DNA from 2 places in the Shinella sp. AETb1-6 genome. Region 1 is predicted to be linked to the other one. Evidence: predicted binding sites of a transcription regulator. Region 1 holds the regulator's gene; the other holds the start of a gene.
The links. Region 1 encodes LexA, which represses DNA repair genes until DNA is damaged. Its sites were predicted from a motif close to TGTTCNNNNTGTGTTCNG; they were not measured.
Positions count from the first base shown of each region.

Region 1 (3,243 bases):
CATGGCAAAGGCGGTCGACCGCGAGATGGAAATCGGCGGCATTCGCCTCGTCGAAAAATCCGGCGGCCGTTCCGGCGACTACAAGCGCAGGGACGGCTGATGTCCCTTCTTCCCGTTGCCGACGCCCTCGACCGCCTGCTGTCCGCGGCCAGGCCGGTGCAGCGGACGGAGAGCCTCCGGCTCCACGACGCCGCAGGACGCGTGCTGGCCGACGATGTCGCCGCCCGCCTCACCCAGCCGCCTTTCGACAATTCGGCAATGGACGGTTATGCCGTCCGCCATGCCGACATCGCGGAGATCGGATCGGTTCTCAGGGTCGCCGGCCTGTCCTCCGCCGGTCACGCTTTCGACGGCACGGCCGGCCCGGGGGAAGCGGTGCGCATCTTCACCGGCGCGCCGCTCCCGGCCTTCGCCGATACGGTCATCCTTCAGGAAGACACCGAGCTTCTGGAAGACGGCCGCATCCGCACGACGTTCCTCACGCCCAAGGGCCGCCATATCCGCCCGCGGGGGCAGGATTTCACAGCGGGCGAGGTTGTGCTGAAGGCCGGCCAGGTGCTGGATGCCGGCCGGCTGACCGTTGCGGCAGCCATGAACCACCCAAACCTGTCCGTCTATGCGCGCCCGCGGGTCGCGATCCTTGCGACGGGCGACGAACTCGTGCCGCCGGGAGAAACGCCCGGTGCAAGCCAGATCATCGCCTCCAACAGCTTCGGCGTCGCGGCCATCGCGCGCGAAGCCGGCGCAGAGGTGATAGACCTGGGCATCGTGAGAGACGACAAGCAGGCCATATTGGATGCCGTGCGCCGGGGACTGGAAACGGACATCGACGTGTTGGTGACGCTCGGTGGCGCATCCGTCGGCGATTTCGATCTCGTTCAGCCCGTGCTCGGCGAGGCCGGCATGGCACTCGATTTCTGGCGCATCGCCATGCGCCCGGGCAAGCCGCTGATGGTCGGCCGCCTCGGCGATATCCAGGTGATCGGCCTGCCCGGCAATCCCGTTTCCAGCCTTGTCTGTTCCTATCTCTATCTGGAGCCGCTGGTCCGCAAACTCGCGCGCCTGCCCGCGATGAACCGGATGCGCCAGGCCGCCGCCGCCGTGCCGCTCAAGCAGAACGACCGCCGGCAGGATTACATTCGTGCGCGACTTCAGCGCGGCCCGGACGGCGGTCTCTTGGTCACGCCCTTCGAGAAGCAGGATTCATCGATGATGAAGATCTTCGCCGAATCCGAGGGGTTGCTGATCCGCCCGCCGCATGCGCCGGCAGAGGAACCCGGCGCGCTCTGCGACGTCCTCGTTCTCAGGGAACCCGCGGCCTGAGTGGCATTATTGTGCCCGCAGGCCCTTGCGGAACACATGTGGAACGGATAGTGTCTGTTCTGGATTTGTTTCACGATTCTCGCTGGAGAGGCCATGCTGACGCGCAAACAACAGGAACTGCTCCTGTTCATTCACGAGCGTATGAAGGAATCCGGCATTCCTCCGTCTTTTGACGAGATGAAGGATGCCTTGGATCTTGCCTCGAAGTCGGGCATCCACCGCCTCATCACGGCGCTCGAGGAACGGGGCTTCATCCGCCGCCTGCCGAATCGGGCGCGCGCGCTCGAGGTGATCAAGCTTCCGGAGGCCTATTCGCCCAGCCTCCAGCCGCGTCGCGGATTTTCGCCGTCGGTCATCGAAGGCAGCCTCGGCAAGCAGCCCCCCGCCGTAACGCCATCCAAGCCCGTCGCACCGCAGCCGACCATGTCGTCGTCCGTGTCCGTTCCGGTCATGGGCCGTATCGCCGCCGGTGTTCCGATCTCGGCCATCCAGAACAACACGCACGAGATCACCGTCCCGGCCGAAATGATCGGCAACGGCGATCACTATGCGCTGGAGGTCAAGGGCGATTCGATGATCGAGGCCGGCATTCTCGATGGCGACACGGTCATCATCCGCAATGCCAGTACCGCCAATCCCGGTGAAATCATCGTTGCTCTCGTCGATGACGAAGAGGCGACGCTGAAGCGCTTCCGCCGCAAGGGCGCGTCTATCGCACTTGAAGCCGCGAACCCGGCTTATGAGACCCGGATCTTCGGCCCCGACCGGGTCAAGATTCAGGGGAAGCTCGTCGGGCTTATACGACGGTATCACTGAGCGGCGTTGGACAGCATAGCGGGTCGTGAGCGTCGTATTGGGTGTGGAACGCACAGTTCGGGTATGATGGATCGTGGCAGGTTAAGGCTCCTCTCGCTTTGCCCGGTGCTATGCGGTTGTGATTGCCTCCTGTCATTCGGCCTTTTCTAAGATCGCTGCCAACCTCTACGATCGCTGCCAACCGGGAAGCTTGCCGCTTGATTGGCTTCACGGGAGTTGCGGCGGCGAGCGATCGGCCTCGTTGGTTTCAATCTCTGCCGGCGGCGCTGCGGCTGCCGTTTCGAATGTATCGCTGCGCCAGTCATAGGTGCGGTGCCGGGACCAGGCGCGCACCACGGTTTCCACGGCCGGCATGTTGGTCGCGCCGCCGAGGCTTGCGGCGGGATCGTCGAGCGGCGGCGTGATTTCCAAAGCCCCCGTTCGGCGCAGATGACGCGCGGTCACAAGCCTCGCACCCGAGCGGCAGTTGTCCAGCCGCAGGGCGAAGGGTACGACGACGAGATCGGCCGTGTCGCAGGCCGTGCCCAGAAAGGCCGTGTCCTGAAGCGTGACGATCGTCCAGCCGCTGGGGGAAACGGCAGCACAGAAGGCCTTCGCCTCGCAGACGAACGTTTGCGCCTGTCGTGCCGCCGCGATAGCCTCCGTCATCGCGTCCTTCGCCTTCTTCCTGTCCGCCTTGCGGCGCGGTCGTTTCCTCTCAGTCTCGGCAGCAGCCTTCTTCGTCGCCGGTTCCGCCAGCAGCAGGCCGGCGGTCTTTCGCATGTCCGGCTTGGTCAGGTCGCCGAGCCGCAAGGCACGGCGCCACTGGTCGTAGATGAAACCTGGCGGCTTGGCGCGGTTCGTGGCGACCGCATCGCCGCGCAGGATCGCAACCAGACGACCGTCTTCGGAGATGAGCAATTCCGGCTTCCCGCGCGCAGACGGCCAAAGGACCACCAGCGCACCGGCGACGATGAAAACCGTCCCGGCATGCCGCAGCCGCGTGCGCAGGATACAGAGAAGCCCGCCGCCGACACCGATCAGCAGGAAGGCGGACATGGGGATACGGCCCGTGACGATATCCCCGCCCTTCCAGCTCGAAACCCAGACCGCCAGCGCGATCAT
Region 1 covers NZ_WUMM01000012.1:116,223-119,465, forward strand. The annotation lists gene moaC (cyclic pyranopterin monophosphate synthase MoaC) at 1-100, shown strand, start outside; gene glp (gephyrin-like molybdotransferase Glp) at 100-1,323, shown strand; gene lexA (transcriptional repressor LexA) at 1,417-2,139, shown strand; gene GR158_RS19940 (ComEC/Rec2 family competence protein) at 2,347-3,243, opposite strand, start outside.

Region 2 (3,243 bases), on a different contig from region 1:
ATTTCCGCGATTACGCACCTGAGAAGATCGCCTACGGTATCGACCGCTATACCAACGAGGTGAACCGTCTCTACGGCGTGATGAACCGGCGGCTTGCCGATCGCGACTATCTGGCCGGCGATTATTCCATCGCCGATATGGCATGCGTCGGCTGGGTGCGCTCCTACGAAAAGCAGGGGCAGGATCTGAACGACTTTCCGCATCTCAAGCGGTGGTTCGAGACGGTGATGGCGCGGCCGGCCGTCGAGCGCGGCATCGCGGTCGGTCAGGAAGAGCGGGCCCGTCAGGCCAACCTTGCCGAGGACAAGGAAGCCCAGAAGATCCTGTTCGGCCAGCGCGCGCGATAATCGAGACGGCAAAGCCGGCGCTTGGCGCCGGCTTTTCGATTTTTTAGAGCCGTGTCCAGGTCTGTGACTTGCACAGAACCGCCAGCACGCAGCCCTTCATGCGCAGCGAGCTGCCACTCACCGTGCCGGAGCCGCTATAGGTCTTGTCCGTTTCCGGGTCGGTGATCGAGCCGCTGTAGTCGGTGCCGGCGCCCTTCATCTGGCCGATGCGCTTGCCGGCATGTTTTCCCGTCTTCAAGGTAATGCAGAAGCCGCCGCCGCATTTGGCGATCGCCGCGGTCGCGCCGCTTGCCGTCTTCCAGTTGCCTTCGATCGGCTCGGCGGCATTGGCGACGACGGGCATGGCGAAAAGGGCAGCAATGAGCAAGGTCCTCAGTTTCATTCTCTTCCTCCTCCAGAATGAGCGCGCAGAATATCTTACGCAAACGTAAAGGTAAATATGCGTGAAACGCGAATCCCGCGCGGTGGAAAAGGGGCGGAGCGACCGTAAAATCGTGGTCCGGAAATTTGCCGCCGTTCGCCGTGGTTAGCGAAGCGTTGAAATCGTCGTTTGAACAATCGGTAAATTTTGAAGCAAATCCGCCGGATTTCAGAGGGTCCGATGTTTAACGAAAATCCAATTTTACCAAGCGTTTGGATTTTGTTCGTCTCAAATTAAGCATGCCTTTTAAGCGCATTTTGAAGGCCCCGCGGCATAGTGGAGCCATAAGACGAGCACGGGATAACCGGCCGGCAAAACTCTCGGGGAAGACCAAGGCCGCGCAGACGGCAGGCGCCACGAGAGGCCCGAAAGGGCAGGTAAAACAGGACAAAAGAACAGAAAACCAGTCAGACAGGGACTATCGAAATGGCACGCTTTGATTTTCAGAACACCGAAACGGCCGCCATGACTGGCGGTGACAACCGCGCCGAAACCTTCTGCGACATGGGCCTGATGTATGCGACGGGTCGCGGTTGCGATATCGATGTCGTCCAGGCGCACAAATGGCTCAACATCGCCGCGATCAAGGGCTGCGACCGCGCCGCCGAACTGCGTGCCGATCTTGCCGCGACAATGACGAAGACCGACCTTGCGCTCGCGCTGCGCGCCGCCCGCGAGTGGATGACGCTGCATTGAGTGAATAGGCATTAGGCGATAGGCAGTAGGCATTAGCGATAGGCGATTGCGGCGAAGAAGAAACTTGAAAACCAAGCCGCCGTCGTAAAATCCTACTGCCTACTGCCTACTGCCTACTGCCTACTGCCTACTGCCTACTGCCTTCAGAACCAGCGGCAGGGCTTCCTCCAGCAGGGCCATGTCGCTCTCCGGTCCCGTGCTGATGCGGATGCATCGGTTGAGGGGCGCGATACCGGGCATGCGGATGAACACGCCATGCTCCATCAGGCCGTCGACGATGGCCTTGGCATGCACGCCGTCGCGACCGCAGTCGATGGTGACGAAATTCGTCGCCGACGGCAGCGGCGCAAGACCGTTCTCCTTGGCAATGGCGGTGATGCGTGCGCGCGACGCCGCGATACGGACGATCACATCCTTCAGATACGTCTGGTCCTCGAGGGCGGCGAGCGCCGCCGCGATCGACACCCGCGCCATGCCGAAATGGTGGCGGATCTTGTCGAAGGCCTGCGCATTGCCGAGCGTGCCGATGGCATAGCCGACGCGCGCGCCCGCCAGTCCGTAGGCTTTCGAGAAGGTGCGCATGCGCAGAATGTTCGGCTGGCCGATCAGCGCGGCAATGGACGGAATGGTTCCGGCCGGCGCCGTCTCGCCATAGGCCTCGTCCAGCACGAGCAGCGTCGTTTCCGGCAAAGCCTGCGCGAAGGCGACGATGCTGTCGGCATCCCACCAGCTGCCCATCGGGTTGTCGGGATTGGCGAGGTAGACGAGCGGGGCGTTTTCCCGCCGCACCGCGTCCAGCAGGCCGTCGAGGTGCTCCCGGTCGCCCGCATAGGGCACCGTGACGAGCCGGCCGCCGTAGCCGTTTACATGATAGTTGAACGTTGGATAGCCCCCGAGCGAGGTCACGACCGGCGTGCCCGGCTCCACGATCAGCCGTGCGATGTCGCCGAGCAGGCCGTCGATGCCACTGCCGATGGCGATGTTGTCGCGCGATATGCCGTGATGAAGGGCAAGCGCTTCGCGCAGCTCGAAATTCTCCGGATCGCTGTACATCCACGTCGCCGCCGCCGCCGCGCGCATCGCCTCGATGACGGAGGGGGCCGGGCCGAAGCCGCTTTCATTGGCGCCGATGCGGGCGCGCACCGCAAGGCCGCGGGTGCGTTCTATGGTTTCGGGGCCGACGAAGGGAACGGTGGAGGGCAGTGTCTGGGCAATGGCAGTGAAGCGGGAGAATGCGGACATGATAACGCCTGGGATCGGGAAGGGACATAGTGCCGGAATCGGTTTTGCAGGCACCCTAGCCAATAATCCCCGGTCGCGAAACGGTCAGGTGATGCGCGATCCCACGCCGCCTTTTTCGATGCCCACCATGTAGCGCCGCTCCGGCACTTTCGGCTTTGCCGCGCCGCCACCGGTGAAGTAGTCGGCGCGCACGATGGTGTGCAGCAGTTCCTCGTCAATTTCCTTGATGAACTGCACGCCGATGCGCTTGTCGGTGCGATAGACCTCCGCGCAGCCGATACGCGAAGCGACACCCACGACGGAGAGATAATAGTGCAGCGGCAGGCCGATCGTCGTGGTGACGCTGAAGCTCGCGCCGCCCTGCGAGATGTCGATCAACTGGCAGCTGCGCATTTTCGGCGCGCCCAGATCGAAGCCCACGGTCATCAGCATGCCCTGCCGGTTGACGGAGTAACGCTCCCACTTGCGTTCATAAAGGCCCGCGGCGGAACGCGGATCGGCGCCAATGCTCATTGCGATACTCCCGAGGAGGACGAT
Region 2 covers NZ_WUMM01000004.1:439,434-442,676, forward strand. The annotation lists gene GR158_RS09870 (glutathione binding-like protein) at 1-347, shown strand, start outside; gene GR158_RS09875 (DUF2147 domain-containing protein) at 391-729, opposite strand; gene GR158_RS09880 (sel1 repeat family protein) at 1,195-1,464, shown strand; gene GR158_RS09885 (pyridoxal phosphate-dependent aminotransferase) at 1,585-2,706, opposite strand; gene GR158_RS09890 (PilZ domain-containing protein) at 2,791-3,219, opposite strand.
Region 2: a site for LexA is predicted at 978-995, ahead of GR158_RS09880 (sel1 repeat family protein). Genes of this name have one in related genera too.